Regions from separate parts of the Paenibacillus sp. FSL R5-0749 genome, predicted to be linked through region 3. Evidence: predicted binding sites of a transcription regulator. Region 3 holds the regulator's gene; each other region holds the start of a gene.

Region 1 (7,118 bases), 160 kb from region 3:
GACAAACGTTTCTCGACGATCTGGACGACATTCCATGAAGATTTTGAGACGTTCCACAATCGTTATCTGGACGATATGAAGAATTACAAAGATCATAAACAATTGGTTGCCAAACCCAATGAACCACCAAATACATTTCCCGTTTCCAGTATTCCCTGGGTGAACTTTACGGGATTTAATCTGAATATTTACAATGAGGGAACCTTCTTGTTGCCTATCTTCACGATGGGAAAATATGTTCAAACCAACGATAAAGTTTATCTCCCCTTATCTATTCAGTTACACCATGCCGTGTGCGACGGCTATCACGCTGGGGTTCTATTCAACGAATTGCAGTCATTGGCAGATCGTAGTCATAAATGGTGTTAGTTAGCTAAATGAAGAAAAGGCATTCCTGACTCTTGGTGGAGTCATGGAACGCCTTTTCTTTTTCTCTTTTTTTTCAAATGCTATTTAATTGCACTTGCTATACCCACATTGACTGCATGTTTTGCATCCTTCCACATTCATCAGGGATGCAGAACCACAAGAAGGGCATAAATCTCTTGATTCGATAAAGTTTTTTTGATTCTCCACTTGTGGATATGCGCTCTTCACTTGGTTCTGTTCTTGTGAAGCTCCCGTTTCATTCGCCTGCACATTGCTCTGTACATGACTTTCCAATGCTTTGGCGACGGCATCTGCAATCGATTCCACCCGGTTGGCTCCAAAGCCAATCGCACCCGAACCACCAATTCCCTTGAGATGTTTGATCAACAGTTCCACCTTGTGCCCGTGATCTCCGTATCGAAGAAACAGTGAGCATACCCGACCGAGGGCCTCAGCCATGGCGAACACATCCGATCCCGCTTTGCCCACGTTCAGGAAGATTTCACCCGGCGTTCCCTCCAGATCATTAATTGTAATGTAAGCCATTCCGAATGGCGTATTAATTTTGTATGTTGCACCGCGAAGTACCTGAGGGCGGCTTCTATATTGTTTATCCAGCACTGTGGCAGAGGAAGAGGTTTGATCGGAAGAATGGATTTCATCATCAACCTTACTACTGACCGGCTCAACACCTGCCTGCCCTCCTACATTATTCGGGTTATCTATTGTAGATACGTCCGTCTTCTCTTTTGCTTCCGCCGTGTTCTGATCTTCGGTCTCCTGGGTCTCTTCCTTCTTCGAAGTGGACAACACCTGCACATCCCTACTGCCGTCTCGATATATCGTTACTCCCTTACAGCCAAGGTCGAAGGCCAGTTCATACAGTTCAGCCGTATCCTCCACCGTAAAATCAGCCGGACAGTTGGCCGTCTTCGAGATGGAACTATCCACCCATTGCTGAATCGCAGCCTGCACCCGGATGTGATTCTCAGCCGACAGATCCATCGCCGTCACATAATAGTCTGGTAAAGCTTCACCCGGATGTTCATCCAGCCACTCTTGCGCAATCGGTACGAACTGTTCATCATAACCCAGACGGCTTTGACGGAAATACTTGAAGGCGAAATACGGCTCAATCCCTGTTGATGTGCCTACCATCGTACCGGTACTTCCCGTTGGCGCCTGGGTGATCAGCGTGACATTTCGAATGCCCTGTTTGCGAATAGCCTCTCCCACTTCAGGGTACCTCGCAACCATATTTTTCATGAATCCACTCTGTAAATACGGTTCAGCTTCGAAAGCCGGGAAAGCTCCCTTCTCTGCTGCAATCTCTGCCGATGCCAGATAGGCCTCCTTCGCCATGAATCCATACAGTTTATCCAGAAATTCAAGGGATTCAGGACTGCCGTACCTTATACGCAGCTTAATCATCAGCTCTGCCAGTCCCATCGTGCCAAGCCCCACCCGGCGTTCACGCTGCTGATTCAGTCTGTTTTCCTCAAAATGATATGGTGTTGCATCAATGACATTGTCCAAAAATCGAGCCGAGATGCGAGTGGTTTCCGCCAGTTCATCCCATGCCACATCATGATTCGTTTCATCATAGAATTTGGACAGATTGATCGCTGACAGATTACATACACCCCAGCCAGGCAGGCCTTGTTCCCCGCATGGATTAGTACAGATGATCGGATTAAAGTACCAGCTGTTGGACATCTGGTTATAGTACTCCATGAATACCACACCAGGCTCTGCCGATTTCCAGGCTGATTCAATAATGGTATGCCAGATTTCGCGCGCCTTCAGCGTACGATAGTGTACCACCGAATGACCTGCGGCTTTCCACTGCTGCATATCCCCGTTCCAATTGGTGTCGTAGTCTGGATCGTTCGTATCGGGGAAAACCAAATCCCAATCTCCGTCCTGCTTGACAGCCTCCATAAAGGCGTTGCTCACACATACAGACAGATTAGCATTGGTCACCTGCCCCATCGTTTGTTTCACGGTAATAAAATCAAGCACATCTGGATGCCAGTCATTCATCATCAGCATGAGCGCACCCCGTCGGCTTCCGCCCTGTTCAATCAGTCCTGTCGTATAACTGAACAATCCGCCCCACGATACGGAACCGCTGGATGATCCATTGACACCTTTCACCACCGCTCGGCGAGGACGCAAAGAAGACAAATTAATGCCCACACCTCCCCCACGTGCCATAATCTCCGTCATCTCGGTCAAGGTCTTCATGATGCCACCCCGACTGTCCTGCGGAGACGGAATAACATAACAATTAAAGAGTGTGAGCTCATCGCTTGCCCCCGCTCCTGCAGCAATACGCCCTCCGGGTACTAACTTCCAATCCTCCAACACGGAGCGGAACTTGGACTCCCACGTTGCCCGCTGATCTACTGTAGATTCAACAGAGGCCATGGCTTTGGCAAGCCGGCTCCACAGCTCTTCCGGTGTTTTTTCGATGTTGAGTGTCAGTTTCTCCACGCTGGTCTCGATGATCTCTCCGCTTCGAGTCCTTACTTGTACGAGCTGACCCTGGCGTTCTATAATTTCGCCCACTTCCTTGGTTGGGAACTTGGGATCATCCTTTGTTAATACCAGTACCACATCTCCGACCTTGGCATGATTCGAGTCAGCATCCTTCCAGGCGTATCGGTCCAGAAATATTTTTTCGCTAAGTCCTTCTAATTGGTACGATCGTTGGTTTGATTTCATCGCTACGTTCAACCTCCCCGATTAACGCTCCATTTTCACTATAAAAGTAAATTATGATGAAACACCACATATAGTGATATAAAACCAGTATATTACACCATATATTGATTTTCTATATGACTTTTATCACAGACCTTATTTTTTGGACTCTCCTGCTCGGACAAGCTTCTTCACACACCCTCAGACTCACGCATACAAAACCTGTGAATTTTTTGGGACAGAAAAAACCTGAAAAAGCGAAGCGTTCGCCTAATAGCTTTCTGAAAGAAAGCTGCATCGAAAGCATACGCTATCCCCGGATTTCCCCTTCAGAAAAGGGAATCAAAGAAATCTGGGGACAACAGCGATTGGAAGGTTGTTCTGTCATCGTAGTGTTCGTGCAAATAAAATGTAGTTCAACTTGTATAGTTATGAACTCACTCTCATTCGTCCATACTATTACCTACGAATAAAACGTCATCACGTATGGCAGGGGAGGAAGCATCATGAACCGGAAAAACCCGCACCACACGAATCAACCTGTAGCCGAGCTGCCCGTTCCACTGGAATTCGATCGAAGCTGGATCAATCAGTTGGAATCACGACTGGATAAAGGGGGCCCTTGGGGAGATTACCGACTCTTTCAACTGGGCATTCAAGCCGAAGAGACCAATCTGATTCCCAATTTTGACGAAATTCAGTGTTTGAAGCATTTACAAGGCCTTACTCCACTTCCTCACCAGATGGACACTGCACGCAGAGTATTATTTGAAATGTCAGGCCGGGCCATTCTCGCCGATGAGGTGGGGCTTGGCAAAACCATTGAAGCCGGTCTCATTCTGAAAGAATATATGGTTCGGGGTCTCGTATCCAAGGTACTCATTCTCGTACCGGCTTCTCTTGTGTTGCAATGGGTACGGGAGTTGAATTCGAAATTCGGTATTCCTGCCATTGCCCAGAAAAAGGCCTATTCCTGGCAGAATGAAGTAGTCGTTGCTTCCATGGATACAGCCAAACGTGACCCCCATAAAGATATGCTGCTGAACACTGATTACGACATGATCATTATTGATGAAGCACATAAGCTCAAAAACAAGAAAACAACCAACTATCAATTCATGCTGAAATTGCGCAAAAAGTACTGTTTGCTACTCACAGCTACACCTGTGCAGAACGATATGAGTGAGCTGTTTAATCTGATTAACCTGCTGAAGCCCGGTCAGTTGGGGCGTCAGGGTGACTTTGCGGCCAACTTTGTCGTAGACAAACGGGTTCCGAAAAATCAGGAACAACTTAAGAACGAGTTATCCAAAGTGATGATTCGTAACCGCCGCGGCGAAGGCCCCGTTCAATTTACCAAACGGAACGTCTCCAACGTGAATCTGCAACTATCGCCCGAAGAACAAGCGCTCTATGATGGGGTGACGTCCTTTGTTAAGGATCAATACCAGGAAGCTGGCGGCAACCTGAGCAGCATGCTCTCCCTTGTTACATTGCAGCGTGAAGTGTGTAGTAGTCGAGATGCGGTATTCGTAACACTGGTTAATCTGTCGAAGAAACTTCCGCTGGACTCTCCCCTTCGGGACAAGATTTGGGAACTCGTTGCCCATATTAAAGCGATCAAGGAAAATACCAAAGCGGAGAAAACGATGGAACTGATTCGCAACATGAATGAAAAAGTAATTATCTTCACCGAATACCGGGCCACGCAGGAGTATCTGCTAAACTATTTCCGTAACAATGGGCTTACGGCTGTACCCTATCGGGGTGGTATGAATCGAGGCAAAAAAGACTGGATGATGGATCTCTTCCGCGGACGTGTGCAGGCCATGATTGCAACCGAAGCGGGTGGCGAGGGCATTAATCTGCAATTTTGCCACCATATGATCAACTTTGATCTGCCTTGGAATCCTATGCGGGTAGAGCAGCGGATCGGTCGGGTACACCGGCTGGGACAGCAAAATGATGTGAACATTTTCAACCTATCCACGTCCGGAACCATTGAGGAACATATCCTGAACCTGCTGCATGAGAAGATCAATATGTTTGAGATGGTGATTGGCGGGCTGGATGTCATTCTGGAACGGCTGGAGAAGAAGGAGTCCATTGAGAAAAGCCTGTACAAAATCATGTTGGAATCACAAAATGATGAAGATATTCGCCGTAAAATGGATTCACTTGGGCAATCACTGAACTCCATTCAACGCGAGGTTGCCGATGAAGGCCCTGCCGTCTCCGGGCTGTTAGATCTTCGCAAAGGAGGTAGCTGACCCATGACCATGACTCCCCATGAAGTGCAGGCATATGTTCTCACCTATCTGGAAGCACTCGATTGTCAGATTATGGAGCGTTCGCCTGCCCATGTTACTGTTAAACTTTCGCCTGAGGCAGACAAAGCGTTGACCAATCGCCCCTATTATTGGGGGTTCGTGGAGCGAACCGGAGCACCCGCTGAGACAATGTCCTTTACATTTATATTCGATCCTGACAGTTATCAGCAGGCCATTGAAGCAGCCGAAGCCAAAACAGCGCAAGCATCACCTGACACTGCTCAAACGAATGGCGCAACCAACGGCAGTCCTCAAGGCGAGCCACCGAAAGAAACCATTCTGGGCCGTTATTTCGGCATTACTCCATCCATGCCACTACTGGGACCAGGAAGGATATTGCGTGAAGAAGTGGTGTACGGCAGTCGCAGACTCCAACAGATTTTTGGTGCAGCACGTGAAGGGGGTGCCTTCGTGAATCTGTTCGAACAAGCTGCCAAACGGCAATTGCGCGCTACAGCGCCAGCCGTATATGAACCTTGGCTCGGTGTCTGTTTTAAGGTAGAGTTCGCCTGTGATTTGAAACGGGAAGAATTGCATTTTCTCGGCATCTCCCTTAGATCGGGTGAAATTATAGAGAAGTTCGGAACCAAGCTGAATCGACGTGATCTCAGTCCAAGGCTCGCGGAGAACATGCATGTACAGACAGCCAAAGTATCGTTATCCGATGCCGGAGCTGCTCTCGAATCTCATTTGACGAACCGCTTGCTGGAACTCGATTATAGCTGGGCTGAGAAAGCCCAAGAGCGACTTGATCTGGAGCTGGACGTGTTGGATACCTATTACGAAGCAGTACTCCGGGAAGATACACCTGAAGTAGAACCCCCGAGTAACACAGCCTCAGGCATGGAGAGTGTCCATTCTAACCGCACATCACCTGTAGCTCTGAAAAAAGTTCTGGATATCACTAACGCTAAACCCATTGGAACAGATATGGAACTGGCCGCAGAGGCCGTTGTGCCGATCGAAACCGAGACAGACGCTGAAGAAGAGAAAGCCAAACAGGCGGTTATCGATCGCGAAGCCATGAAACTGCAATACGAGACACGCCGGACCGAGATGATCTGGCAATACGAACCCAAAGTGAAAGTGACTGCGATTAGCAGCGGCATGTTTCACTTAAGATAGACGAAGACACTACTTTTCCTGCAAATGCTGGCAAAAGTAGTGTTTATTCATGATCAGCTGCCCGACAGGTTGCGGCAACCTTTGCATAGCCCGTCCCCTAGAATGAAATTAGGACCGGCTCAGGTAACGGATAAATGAAAAGTAGGTGTGAATTTGAAACAATTCTTCCATATGTGTTGGAACAACGCTCGGAAAACAGTCTGTATCTCCTTGGGCTTGCTCAGTTGTCTTGCCCTATTCTCCTTTTGGTCGATAGCCAATGCTGAAGAACAAAAAACGTCTTCACCATATCTCGCTTCATCTACAGCATATGGTCCCGAACATCATGCTTCCCAGAATGACAAACTAGCTCCCGCTGCTGTGCAACGATTTGCAGAGCAACAAGCTGCTGCACTTGGTACGGCTAACGCGGAAGCTGATTGGAAGAACGCCGACCTGGACTTCTATCCTCTGGGCCCTGGTACACATAGCTGGCTGGTGCAAGCTGCATTGGATGGGAAACCAATGGGATATATGATTATTACCGCCACAGAACAGGGACATCTGATGCTTAGTGAATATGGTCAAGGAGAGCAGTCACCATATAAC
Region 2 (7,118 bases), 2.6 Mb from region 3:
ACCCGTGCCGAGAATTATGATGCTTACCTGGGTGTTGATCTGGATGAGAGCAAAGAGGGTGGCAGTGCTGTCCGTGTAGTTGGAGAGCAAGGATGGATTGCCTTCAAAGATGCCGATCTGGGTAGTGGGGCAGCAGCAATGGAAGCACGTGTCTCCGCAGAACAAGCTGGCGCTGTGTTGGAAGTGCGACTCGGCTCACCGGATGGTACACTCGCAGGACGTGTGGAACTGGTACAAGGCGCAGCCCAACAGTGGTCTACCGTGAAGGCAGAACTCACAGGTGCATCAGGCGCGCAGGATGTATACATTGTGCTGTCGGCAGGTGTACGTATCAGCCATTTCCAGATTCGTTAAGTCAATAGCACATGGAAAAGCCTCCGAATGCATTCGGAGGCTTTTGTTCGTCTGTACGCCTTTTTATTTTCCGTCAAACGTAATCATTTTTTGCACAAATTGCTTCAATTGTTTGTTGGTTTCGTTCAGCTGCTCAATTGTGCTCATGAAATTGTTTACGAGTTCAGCCTGCTCTTGAGAGCTTGCCGTGATCTCACCCAGTTCATTCTCCATGCCCTGAATGGATTGTCGAACGGATAGAAGAGAATCTTCAATACGGGCCGTCGCTTCCTTGGTGTCCACAGACAGTTTGCGAATTTCTTTGGCAACAACGCCAAAACCTGCACCTGCTTCACCTACACGAGCCGCTTCAATGGCCGCATTTAAGCCGAGCAGATTCGTCTGTTCGGAGATTTCACGAATGAAACTGGCGACCTGAGTTACATTTCCTGATTTCTGTACGGCTTGTTTGGAGTTGTTCCGGATCTCTTCGGTTGTGGCACTGAGTTCCTCGGAGTGTGCAGCTACATGCTGTACACTGTCAATTAACTGGTTGGTCAGATTTTCGGTAACATCCATGAGTTGTTGCAGCTGGTCCTGGTCATCCATACTGTAGAGCAGATTAAATAGGGCGATGACTTCACCTTGTTCATTTTTAATAGGAATAAAAGCTACATCAAAAGGAACACCAAACAAATCTTTAGGATAGTGATCGAATCGTTTGACTGTACCGCCGTTGAGATCAGCAAAATTTCGATTTACATCTAATAGAGGGTCGCCGGGTTGATAATTCAGTTGCTTTAATGATTCTCCTGCTGAGAAATATAAGAATTTTTCATGATCAATAACGGAGAGGGTTACATCCTGACGAATCGTATCTCGAAAGAAAGGCATACATGTAATTAAAGCTTGAACAATATCCATATAAAAGATGATTCCTCCCTGATTACCTTATGTAAACGGTTAAATTTTAAATGCTAAATTAATAACTACCTATATAATATATCGTCATGCAATAGAGAAGAAAATAGAGAGAATGGATAAATCCTATTTCTTTAAGGCAGATCTCTATACGCCAAAAAGACACAAGTCCGCTGGGGGACTCATGTCTTGATAATTGGGGAGGGGGAGTACAATCAATGTTTATGGCATACTGAGCTGCATCGTAACGATAGTCTGAGTGGCTAGTGTTGCACTAACATCAATCAAGCGTTGATTCCGACTGCCGCGAAAGGGTAGAGAGACGTCACGCTCAGCTTGAATATATCGCCCATCGATAATAACGTCGCATAGTCGGGCAAGCTGCGCTCTCGCAGGGTCAGTAACAAGCTCTTCATATGCGAATCCGGTATAGGCCCATACTGTCATATCAGGACGTGCAGTGCGGAGCTGCTGAATCCAGTTCGCACATTCTGCTGCCGAGAAAAAGGGATCACCACCACACAACGTCACGCCATCGAGCAACGGATGGTTCGTCACTTCATGCAGAATCTGCTGCTGCCGCTCCTCTGTAAAAGGCTCACCCGCCCGAAAGCTCCACGAATCCGGACTGAAGCAGCCCGGACAGGCGTGGCGGCAACCGCTGATGAACAACACCGCACGCAGGCCGATCCCCTCATTCACCGATTCCGGGATGTATCCATATAGATTCATCGGTGTTTCACCCGATCCCGTACTTCGGCCTGCTTCGCAGCATTGAAGCGCACTTTGTAATCTCCGGTCAGATAGCCGGTTACACGGCGTAACCGCTGGAAGTGTACATGGTTCTCATGGGCTTCGCAGCCTGGGCATACATCCCCGATAACACCTTCATAACCGCATGCAGGGCAGCGATCAATCGGATGATTAATGGAAAAATACCCGATATCCTGCGCCAGTGCATATTGCACGATTCGAAGGAAAGCTGCGGTGTTGGCTCGAACGTTCCCGTCCAGCTCCACATAGGAGATTGCCCCCGCATTACACAACGTATGGAATGGGGCCTCCAGTTCAATCTTCCGATAAGCTGGAAGAGTGTGGTATACGGGGATATGGAATGAATTCGTATAATACTCCCGATCATTAACCCCAGGAATAAGCCCATACCGCGCTCTGTCGATCTTCGTGAATTTGCCGGACAGCCCTTCAGCAGGTGTAGCAAACAGGGTGATATTCAAGTTATGCTGCTCGCTCATCTGATCACAGAACTCTCTCATGGTGCGAATAATGTTCAGCGCTTCACGATGCACATGAGGGTCCTGTCCATGATGGCGTCCATAGAGAGCTGTCATACATTCTGCCAGGCCAATAAAACCCAGGGATAACGTACCATGTTTGAGCAAATCCCCAACGGGTTCATTCGGAGCAAGTTGCTCCCCGCCTTCCCATACACCCTCCCGCATCATGAAATCTGACGCCTTAGCAGGTTGAACAGTCTGGATACGGTACCGATGCAACAGACCATGCGCAGCATTTTGCATCACGGATTCCAGTGCAGTGTAGAATTCCGCCCGATCAGCAACCGCTCTGTTGCCCTGGCAGATGCCAAACCGGATGCCGAGCTTGACCAGGTTGATGGTATTAAACGACAGATTACCTTTACCACTTTGACGATTACGACCAAATCGGTCAGCCAGAGTACGTGTGCGGCATCCCATGGTTGCAATGATCGTATCCGGATCTTCCGGATGATAGAAAGGCAGATTGAACGAGGCATCCACATTGACAAAGTTAGGATACATCCGCCGGGATGAACAGGTGACCGCAAGGCGGAACAGATCATAGTTTGGCTCGCCATGAGCCTGATTGACCCCTTGTTTACATTGGAAAATATGCTGAGGGAACACGGGAGTTTCCCCGTTGCCCAGGCCGCGAATCGTTGCTTCGAGCAATGAACGTGATACCAACCGTCCTTCCGCAGAAGTACATAATCCATAATTCAGTGATGTGAATGGAATCTGTCCACCAGCCCGACTGCTCATCGTATTCAGGTTATGGATCAGCGATTCGGCAGCTTGTCCCGTCTCCAGTTCAGTCTCTTCATAGGCGAAGTCATATGCGCGTGGGCACTGAATCTTCGCTTCCATACTGTCCAGATGAAGTTGTTCATCTTCAATCAGGGCATTCTCACCAAAAAGTCGTTGTCCTTTGCGATAATGTTTGCGAAACGATCGCTGCACATAGGGAGCCAGATCCCAATCAATCTTATTGGCTGATACGCCGCCATACTGACTGTTCTGCTGGGATTGGAAGATGATTGCAACCAGAGCCATTGCAGACATGATCGTCTGAGGTGTGCGAACCGATCCGTTGCCTGTATTGAAACCCGCAGCAAGAAGGCGGTCAAACGGGATAAAGATGCAGTTGGTTGTGCCAAGTGCATACTGATCCAGATCGTGTACATACAGATCCCCGTTCTCCACAGCTTGAGCAAGCTCTTCCGGCAACACATGACGCAGAGCATGCCACTTGGCGGTCTCCGAACCGAGCCTGCTCATCTTGCCGCTGAAGGAGTCCCCGTTCAGATTCGCATTTTCCCTCAGCGTATCGGCATCTTCAGCGCCAATAATTCGTCTTCCCAGGTCGGATAATAGATCGGATGCCGGTGGAGTGGCATACTCAAGCAAGTTCATGTAAGGTTCCTCCTAAAATGATGTATTGATCATTTAAATTGCGTTAAATACTATATGTAGATTTGTATTATCCATTTATAAACTATATGTGGTTTTTTGGGTGTGATAATGGTCACACAACTTAATGGACAAAATGGACTTTCCTTTAATTACTGCGGATAAAGGTTCCCAAAGTCTGAGTAGAAGCGTATAATTTCTAGTTATTCTGCATGTAAAATATCCGAAGTTGGACAAGATGAACTTTGAGCCATTTGAAAAGGCAATTTGCAGTATATTTACGCTTGTTACGTTATCAGTTCATGACCTGCTTTTGTCCTAAAAGGGGCGATTGGCAGGGAGTATGATTCTCTTTTACTTCTACGGTGTTAATCATATAAGTATAGATTGTGACAGATATTCGGATTCTTGATGAACCCTTGTACATGATTAAACATTCTGATGTACAGATTTGAAAGTGCAGCTAAGACAAGAGGGGTGAATCATGGGGACGGCAGAAGGCATTACGAGAGGCTTCTATGAAGATATAAAGGAAGCTGCGGCCCATATCGTGGACGTATTAAGCGGGATATTGAAGGTCAATACCATCTTCGTTGCCACGAATGATGGGGTGACGAATGTCATTTTGGAGGCCTTTAATCGTACGGAAGAGTTGATTGTTAAAGGCAGTGAGCTTTCATTTAACGAATCATATTGCAGTCTGGTGTTAAGAGACAAAGGTAGCGTTCTTACCATTCAGAATACATGTGAACACCCAATGACAAGTTCCATGGATGTTACGAATGGGCTTGGGAGCCGTTTCTTCGTGGGTGTACCTATCATACGAAGATCTGGCGAAACATTTGGAACGATATGTCTAATGGACAATGCTGGTTATGTGATCAGTGAAACGGACATGAAGACGCTGAACGCGATGGCTGTCTTTCTGGGATATGTTGTGGATCTGGAGAGCACGCTGCATGTTCAGGAGCGAAAGTTGAGTGATTCGGAACGATTGCAAGAGCAGCTCCAGGCAGAGAAAGAACGAGCCGAATCGGAGGCCATGACCAAAGCACAGATGCTCAAACTGATGAGTCACGAGATTCGCAATCCGTTGAACGGCATTCTGGGGTTGACGGATCTAATGCGTACTCCGGATATGTCTGAAGAGCAATCAGAATATGTGAATATGATCGAGACGAGTGGCAACATACTACTCTCGCTCCTGAATAATATGATGAGCTTCAATATTAATGAGGCAGGCAAAACGGTTATTCATGATGATCCGTTTGATCTGGTCGGCACCATTGAAAATACCGTCTATCTCTATGCCGGAATGGCATCGGGCAAGAATATTGATCTGGGATTGAATCTTGATTTGAATGTATCGCAAGTATTTGTTGGTGATGAGATCAAGATTGGACAGCTGCTTGCACATGTCATTCAATATGCTCTCGATTCAACGCGTGAAGGCTCAGTTCTGATCACGGCCATGGTGAACGGCGAAGAGACAGAGGATATGGGTACACTTGCGCTCAAGGTGAAGTACACGGGTCAGATGGTATCCGATAAGAAGTTGCGTAATTTGAACGGCCAAGATGAAAATTTGGATATCCAAAAACTGATCGGAAGCAATCTGGGTTTGGCAGTAAGCCAAAATCTTGCCATTCTCATGCATGGGCGTATTCAGGTGAGTAGTGCGGGAGAGAATGAGACGGAATTCCATATTGCCCTTCCCTTACGCAGATACTGGGAGTTACCTCAACTTGCAAGTATTCAGCAGCGGTTAAAAGGGAAAAAGGTGCTGCTCGCCAAGGACCCGGATATATTGCAAGGCGTTTCTTCCCTGATGCGCAGATGGGAGATGGATGTGCATATGACCTCGGGTTCGAGTGTAGCACATGAGTGGATCAAGGAGGGCTTCAAGCCGGATGTAGCCGTTGTGGATATGGGACTTCAAGAGGGCGGCGCAGTTGATTTCGTACATGAAATGAAACAGCGGCTGGAGAATCTGCCCGTCATTGTTCTGGTTCCATATGGTATGCACATTGACCCGCACGAAGCGGAAACCTTTGATGCTGTTCTGACGAAACCGGTCAGACAAGCTGATTTGTTGAATGCATTGAGTATTACGCTGCCCTAAACGGGCAGCCGAATGGAAAGTTATCTCAGTTGGCGCACCTGCTACAGGTGCGCTTCTTTGTTTTTCCCTTTGCATTTATCCAATTTCTGCGCCAAAGCCCTTTTCATCCGAGCTGGTTACGTTACAATAGAATGTGTACTTCATCTTTATAACCAATAGAGGAGGATATGCAATCAATGGATTATCGCAGATTGGGTGGAAGCGGACTGAAAGTAAGCGAGATCAGCCTTGGAAGCTGGCTGACGTACGGAGGGTATGTGGAACGTGAAAATGCGGTGAAATCAATTGAAACTGCATTCGATGAAGGCATTAACTTTTTTGATACAGCCAATGTATACGAACGGGGTGCAGCAGAAGAACTGCTGGGACAGACGCTCAAAGCGTATTCTCGTGACTCCTACGTGCTTGCAACAAAAGTATTTGGCAAAATGGGGGATGGTCCGAATGACCAGGGGCTGTCTCGTAAACATATTAAGGAACAATGTGAGGCCAGCTTGAAGCGCCTAGGCGTTGAATATGTGGATATCTATTACTGCCATCGCTATCATACCGAGACACCAATTGAAGAAACACTCCGCGCACTTGATGATCTGGTACGTCAGGGCAAGGTGCTGTATGTTGGTGTCAGTCAGTGGACTGCGGCTCAGATGGAAGCTGCCTTGGGTACAGCAGATCGCTTGCTCTTGGATCATATCGTGGTGAACCAGCCCGTGTACAATATGTTTGATCGTTATATTGAAAATGAAATTATTCCGCTAGGTGAGCGTAAGGGTATCGGACAAGTCGTATACTCCCCGCTTGCTCAAGGTCTATTGACCGGGAAATATACTTCCGTATCAGATATCCCCGAGAACAGTCGTGCGGCTAAGCTAGGATGGGACGAAGGCAAGATCAATGCAGATCGCATCGGGAAAGTTCGCCAATTGATTGAAGTGGCGGACAAGCTGGACCTGAAGGTTGGGCAACTGGCCTTGGCCTGGATTCTGCGCCAGAACAATGTATCCAGTGCACTTGTAGGGGCGAGTCGTCCCGACCAGGTAAAAGAAAATGCGGCT
Region 3 (7,118 bases):
GAACAACGATTACACAGACGTCTTTGATTGGATGTTCGTGCAGAGAAAACCGTCCGTGCCTGATGCACCGAGTGGCTTCAAAGCGACAGCGGGTGACGGACAGGTCACATTGAGCTGGAATGCTCCTGCTGACGATGGTGGCAGCGCGATATTGGGCTACAAGGTATGGTATGGAAATGTAACACCGGTTGCATTGGAAGCGGCGGAGACCAAATATACCTTCAACAATCTGACAAACGGCCAAGGCTACAACTTCACCATCATCGCGGTGAACGCGAAGGGAGACGGCGCGGAGATCAGTGCTACGGCGACACCGATGAAGACGACGACTCCCACTGTACCTGATTCTGGCGGCAATACGGGCAACACCGGTAATACAAGCAACGTTGATAATTCAAGCAACACCGACAATACAGGCATCGGGACAGACCCTGGAACCGGAACCTCGAAGTCGACCTACACAGTGAATACACCGAAGGATAAACCCGCGGTCACAAACAAAAATGGCAACACCACCCTCCCCGGTGGCGGCGAGATTGCGACCAAAGGCGGGACGAAGATTAAGGTACCCGAAGGCACATCGATAGACGCAAACGGTGAGGTAACCATTCCGAAAGACAAAAGCGCCGAAGTGACACTACCTGGAGGCATCAGCACAGTGATCATTTCGGGTGGCTCAACGATCGCGAGCGACGGTACAGTCATAGTAGGCGGTAAAGACGCGCATGTGAACCTGTCAAACGGCAACCAGGTGCATCTCCACGGTGGATCGAAGATACGGAGCAGCGGAGCGGTTGTGGTAGGACCGGACGGAGCAAGAGTCGGTTTAAACAACGGCATGTCACTGAACATCCGTGAGGGTACGGAGCTGGTGTTCGATGATGCCACCCCACTGGGCTTCCTCGTGATAACGGGCAACCCTTTCAGGGATGCCAACATGGAAGACTGGTTCTACAACGATATAAATTTCGCCTACACATACGATCTTTTCAACGGCACGACGTCCACAATGTTCTCACCGGGCAGCGCAATGACGCGTGCAATGTTCGTGCAGGTACTGGCCAATCTTGAGAACGTAAACCTCTCCAGCTACACGAGTTCCCGCTTTAATGACGTGACGGACGGACAATGGTACACCGCGGCAGCCGAGTGGGCGGCCGAAAAAGGCATAGTCAACGGTACAAACGCAGACCTGTTTGACCCCAATTCGCCGTTAACGCGCGAGCAGCTGCTGGTGATACTTTACAACTACATGAACTACAAGGGCTATGAGATACCTGAAAGCTACTCTAAACCCTTCACGGATCAGAGTGAGATCAGCTCCTGGGCGTTGGAGGCCGTTCAGACGCTTCAAGGCAACGGCATTGTATTAGGCAAACCGGGCAACTTTTTTGTTCCCAAAGCCACCGCCACCCGCGCCGAAGTAGCCACGATCTTTGTAAGGTTTGTTGAATATCTGGCTAAGTGAAAGCGTATACAGAATTAAGGAGACCCCTCCCGGTTGGACAATATCAAGCCGGATGGGTCTCCTGTTTTCAAAATGCACTTTTTTTGACAACTCCCCGGTCAGGACTTTAAACCCTCGATTTTTGGTATTTAGAATATACGTCCCCAATTCCTTCTACTTCATTAATCATGTTCTGATTTATTTCACCACATAAAAAACGCCATCACACTAATGTGATGGCGTTCTTCGTTATGGAGCCTAGGGGGATCGAACCCCTGACCTCATCGCTGCCAGCGATGCGCTCTCCCAGCTGAGCTAAGGCCCCAGGATATGAAATAGATAACTTGTCCAACACTGCTAACGTTCCACAGGCGACTCCTATATCATATAAAATCCAGCTTTCGCTGTCAATCAATTTTTCAAGATCCAAAATGATTGGAGAAGAACAACCGATTTCACTGGTACACATGGACTGGAACTCCAGACTGCTCTTCTCCCTTTCCCACTTCACTAATCCTCCAGATCGTCTTTGGACAACAGGGATTTCAGTTCTTTCATGAACATATTGATATCTTTGAACTGACGATATACCGACGCGAAACGGACATACGCCACTTCATCGACTGGAAACAACTGTTCCATCAATAGCTCACCAATCTGACGACTCTCCACTTCAGCATCAGCTGTATTACGCAGGGATTTCTCGACTTCAGATACCATCATCTCCAACGTCTCAACGGAGACTGGACGTTTCTCACAGGCACGAATAAGCCCGCGAAGAATCTTGTCCCGGCTAAACTCTTCCCGGCTGCCATCTTTCTTGATAACAATCAATGGAGTTTCTTCAATCATCTCAAACGTTGTGAATCTTCGGGCACACTGTTCACACTCCCGGCGACGGCGAATGGATTTCGCTTCGTTGGCCGGACGCGAATCAAGCACTTTGGTACCCATATAACCGCAATAAGGACACTTCAAATCAGATCACTTCCCACGTTTTACTTTTTACCACATATTCCCTGTCTTGATTTTGTAATGAAAAATGCATTGCCGAGACATAATACTTTTACCAACTCACGAGGAGGTGAACAGCAATGGCACAAAGCAACGGTAACTCCAACAACCTGGTGGTAACTAAAGCTTCCGCAGCACTCGAGCAAATGAAATATGAAGTTGCTCAAGAACTCGGAATCAGCATCCCACAAGACGGATACCAAGGTAACATGACTTCTTACGAGAACGGTTCGATCGGTGGATACATCACGAAGCGTCTGGTAACAATTGCAGAACAGCAATTGGCAGGTCAATACCAATAATATCTGCATCGTAATACGCTACACAGAGGAGCATGGAGCGGCCGGTGAACAACCGGCCTGCTCTGTGCTTCTACTTATATACTTAGAACGTATTATAGATCTTTACATACTGATTATAATAATAAATGACCCTTTGTACATAGTGACGCGTCTCACCAAACGGAATATCCTTTACCGTATCGAACGAGCCATCCCATACACCATCTCTGAGCCAACTATTCACTTTTCCTGGACCCGCATTATAAGCAGCGATCATAACCGCTTCATTGCCACCAAATTGATCGGACAGATTGCGCAGATACCATGTGCCTAACTGAATATTTCGTTCAGGCTCGTGCTTCAATTCCTCCAGTGAAGTGTCGGGAATTTTGGCTTGTTCCAATATCCAGTTGGCCGTGTCCGGCATCAGCTGCATGAGTCCAATGGCACCTCGTTTGGATTCCTTGCTTGTCTTGAAATTGGTCTCCACTTTGATAATGGAAGCAATCAGAAACGGATCAACCTCATAGCTCTGAGATTGGGCACGAATCTCTTCCTTATAATGAATCGGATAGAACCATGCCATCCAGTTTGTATTCAGAAATAACACCAATACAAAGGACACAAACATCAACAGCAGTACTCGTTTCTTGCGCAATATTCTCATAACAAACCCTTACGCTGTAGATATGAGTCAATTTGCTGCTCCGTCTCAGTCCATAAACCGCTGTTATCGATGACAATGTCAGCCAACTGCTTTTTGCGCTCAATATCCATCTGTACATCCATCCGTGCCTCAGCGTGCGCTGCAGTCATTCCATCCCGACTCATCAAGCGATCTCGTTGAACCGCTCTCGGTACATAGACAACCATGACTTCCTCAAAGCCGTCTTCCAGACCCGATTCGTAGAGCAATGGAATATCAGATACCACAAGTTTATCCGGATGTTGCAACGCATATGCAGCAGCCCGTTCACGCATCTCTTTACGGATCGCCGGATGTGTGATAGCCTCCAATGCCTTTCGTTCCTCTGGTTGTTGGAAAACAAGACTTCCAAGCTTTTTCCGATCCAGTGTTCCATCTTCGTTCAGTATGGCTTGTCCAAACCGCTTAACAGCGGCGGCCAACACGGGATGCCCGGGCATCATAACTTCCCGGGCAATAACGTCTGCATCGATGAGCAACGCTCCCTTACTGGCGAGATAGGCGGAAACACTGCTTTTGCCTGTCGCGATCCCGCCGGTTAAGCCTATATTCATCGTTTCACCTCATAACAGCTTCATTATTCCCATAATCATTAACAATAGTGCCGGCAATACAGAGAGTCTTCGCATCCAGCGCAGGGCTGAGAATCGTAGTCCAACCTTCATGCCAAGTGACAGAAACGCCCCACTAAACAGGGCAATAATGAGTGCCGTCCAGAGCGTGGGGAATCCCAAAAGAGCCGCTCCCAGGCCTGCTCCAAACGCATCCAGAGACAGGGCAATCCCCAGCCACATCGCTTCCTGAGCAGATATACTTCCCGAGTTATCCATATCCGCCTTGGAAGGGCTGCGAAGGATCTGAATGACGACCCCCAGCTTACGGAGCTCCAGTGTAAATACCATTCGTTCGAGAGAACCACCCGTAGCCGATTGCTCCAGATCCAGTGCAAGCACCTGATTCCTGCCCTTGGAATCCGGCAGCGTCGCTTGTACGTTTCCCATCGCGTTAACCTTTGTTTCTTCTGTTCCCTCATCCGTTCCGTTGCCTGTTTCCAGCTGTTCTTTTCCTTGCTTTCGAATAAGTTGCAACAGTGACCATGCACCAATACCTATCAATATAACGGCGCCCACAATGGAAGCGATATCCGGTGACACGACATGGGACAACAGCACACCAACTTGCATCGACAAGGCAATAACCAATCCCGAACAGATCGAAATAACAGCGATAGATAACAGGGGAATCTTCGTCCTCCGTAACCCATATGTAATCCCGACTCCAAAACCATCTAAACTAAGCGCCAAAGCAAGCGCCAGCAATGAAATAAAATGATGCAGCACCCCGGACTCCTCCTCTGTGCGGTACTCGTGCCAACTGAAGATGCCAGTATGGGTATACGCCCGCTTATTTCTGCCATATCAGTATATGGAGGGAGGAATCCAAGGGTGCTATGATTTCATCATTTCGTTCATTCAGTTCAAGTTCAGCGGCTGACAGTTCGGACAAAAATGCGTACCACGACCACCAACCACCGTTTTTTCAATTAACGTACCACATGTTGCACAAGGCTCCGATTTGCGTCCATAGATTTTCAGTTGATGCTGGAACATGCCCATCTCACCCTGTCCGTTCACATAGGATTTGATGGATGAACCCCCTGCATTCACTGCATCTTGCAACGTAGCCACAATCGCTTCATGAAGCACCGTTAACTGCGCCTCGGTCAGAGTTTTGGCGATGGTCTCAGGATGGATGCCGGCGCGAAATAGAGCCTCGTCCACATAAATATTCCCGATACCCACCACATATGCCTGATTTAACAACACAGCTTTAATTTTGGTTGTTCGCTTGCCCACCGCCTCACGGAATGCGGTTACCGTAAAGGCCGGATCAAGCGGCTCCAATCCCAGCTTCAGCAAAGGTTTCGATATCAGTTCCTCACCTGTATTAAACAGATGCATCGTACCGAACTGGCGTACATCCTTATAACGCAATTCCGTACCATCATTAAAATGGAAGATTACATGTGTATGCTTCTCCACATCTTCATGCTGCTCGTACACGCCGTACCTTCCTTCCATCCGCAGATGGGAGACAAGCACCAGCCCGTCCAGCAAAATACGCAAAAACTTGCCTCGTCTCTCCACGCCAATTACGGTATGTCCCGCGAGTTCCATTGCAAATGCATCTATGTCGTCCGGCCGCTGAATAATTCGCGGCAAGCTAACGGTCACATGATCAATCGTTTTGCCCACAATAAGTTGATTCAATGTTCTTCTGACTGTTTCGACTTCCGGTAATTCCGGCATGATGTTCTCACCTCCCCTATATTATAACGGAAGATGGCGCTCAGCGGGACCCTTTTCTTATATCTCTAACATGGAAGGTCCGATTGTAAAATACCGGAAAAACCGCGCGCTGCTTGATTATTTCGCTTCGTACCAGTTATCCCCAAAGCTGACTTCAGCTTTCAGCGGAACTGACAGTTCCAATGCTTTTTCCATGACCGAAGGCACGAGTTCTTTCATCAGCTCCAATTCATCGGCAGGCACTTCGAACACAAGTTCATCGTGCACCTGAAGCAACATACGGCTCTTCAACTTGCGTTCCCGCAGTGCTTCATCCATCTGTACCATGGCCAGCTTGATGATATCTGCCGCAGTTCCCTGAATAGGTGTGTTCATCGCCGTACGCTCTGCGAAGGAGCGCAGATTGAAGTTGCTGGCATTAATCTCTGGCAGGTAACGACGTCGCTCAAGCAGCGTTTTAACGTAACCATCCTGGCGAGCTTCTTTCACAATGTCATCCATATATCGGCGCACACCCTGGAATACTTCAAAATACTGATCAATAAACTGCGCTGCCTCTTTACGAGTAATGTGCAGATTCTGTGATAAGCCATAATCACTTATTCCATATACGATACCAAAGTTAACTGCCTTGGCGGAACGACGCATATCCCCATCCACATCCTCAGGCTTCACGCCAAATACATCCGAAGCAGTCTTCGTATGAATATCCATATCATTGACAAATGCTTCCTTCAAGCGCTCATCGTCCGAAATATGTGCCAGAACACGCAGTTCAATCTGGGAATAGTCTGCTGCCAAAATGGACCAACCGGGTTCGGAAGGAACAAATACCTTCCGGATTTTGCGACCTTCTTCCATCCGAATCGGAATGTTCTGCAAGTTCGGGAATTGACTGCTAAGTCGTCCCGTTGCAGCAATGGTCTGACGATAATACGTATGCACCTTGCCATCTCGATCGGAGATCTCTTTGAGCAGTCCTTCCACATAAGTAGATTGCAGCTTGGCAAGCTGACGATATTGCAGGATATGCTTAACCACATCATTATAAGGCGCTAATTTCTCCAATACTTCAGCATCTGTGGAGTAGCCTGTTTTTGTTTTCTTCACGACCGGCAAGCCCAGTCTGTCGAACAAAATCTCCCCCAGTTGCTTCGGCGAATTCAGATTGAATTCTGTCCCTGACAACTTGTAAATCTCAGCCATAAGTCTGCTGATATGCTCTTCGAACTCGCTTCCCAGCGCCTGCAAATCGGCTGTATTAGCCTTAATACCCTGCTTCTCCATATCTGCCAGAATACGCGACAACGGCATCTCCAGCTCATGGAAAAGTGAGTTCATCTCATCGCCCTCCAGCGCCT

The links. Region 3 encodes NrdR, which represses ribonucleotide reductase genes. Its sites were predicted from a motif close to AACACNATATATNGTGTT; they were not measured.
Region 1: a site for NrdR is predicted at 3,157-3,174, ahead of MKY85_RS10315 (adenosylcobalamin-dependent ribonucleoside-diphosphate reductase). Genes of this name have one in related genera too.
Region 2: a site for NrdR is predicted at 3,991-4,008, ahead of MKY85_RS27855 (anaerobic ribonucleoside triphosphate reductase). Genes of this name have one in related genera too.

Annotation. Positions count from the first base shown of each region.
Region 1 is NZ_CP152005.1:2,276,066-2,283,183, reverse strand. It holds gene catA (type A chloramphenicol O-acetyltransferase) at 1-369, shown strand, start outside; gene MKY85_RS10315 (adenosylcobalamin-dependent ribonucleoside-diphosphate reductase) at 454-3,096, opposite strand; gene MKY85_RS10310 (SNF2-related protein) at 3,582-5,345, shown strand; gene MKY85_RS10305 (YqhG family protein) at 5,349-6,530, shown strand; gene MKY85_RS10300 (hypothetical protein) at 6,678-7,118, shown strand, end outside.
Region 2 is NZ_CP152005.1:6,242,795-6,249,912, reverse strand. It holds gene MKY85_RS27870 (glycoside hydrolase family 3 C-terminal domain-containing protein) at 1-354, shown strand, start outside; gene MKY85_RS27865 (methyl-accepting chemotaxis protein) at 418-1,257, opposite strand; gene nrdG (anaerobic ribonucleoside-triphosphate reductase activating protein) at 1,477-1,986, opposite strand; gene MKY85_RS27855 (anaerobic ribonucleoside triphosphate reductase) at 1,983-3,944, opposite strand; gene MKY85_RS27850 (histidine kinase dimerization/phospho-acceptor domain-containing protein) at 4,426-6,063, shown strand; gene MKY85_RS27845 (aldo/keto reductase family protein) at 6,240-7,118, shown strand, end outside.
Region 3 is NZ_CP152005.1:2,121,038-2,128,155, reverse strand. It holds gene MKY85_RS09620 (S-layer homology domain-containing protein) at 1-1,468, shown strand, start outside; tRNA gene MKY85_RS09615 (tRNA-Ala) at 1,700-1,772, opposite strand; gene nrdR (transcriptional regulator NrdR) at 1,958-2,425, opposite strand; gene MKY85_RS09605 (alpha/beta-type small acid-soluble spore protein) at 2,542-2,763, shown strand; gene MKY85_RS09600 (lytic transglycosylase domain-containing protein) at 2,846-3,409, opposite strand; gene coaE (dephospho-CoA kinase) at 3,406-4,002, opposite strand; gene MKY85_RS09590 (MntP/YtaF family protein) at 4,012-4,830, opposite strand; gene mutM (DNA-formamidopyrimidine glycosylase) at 4,921-5,757, opposite strand; gene polA (DNA polymerase I) at 5,875-7,118, opposite strand, start outside.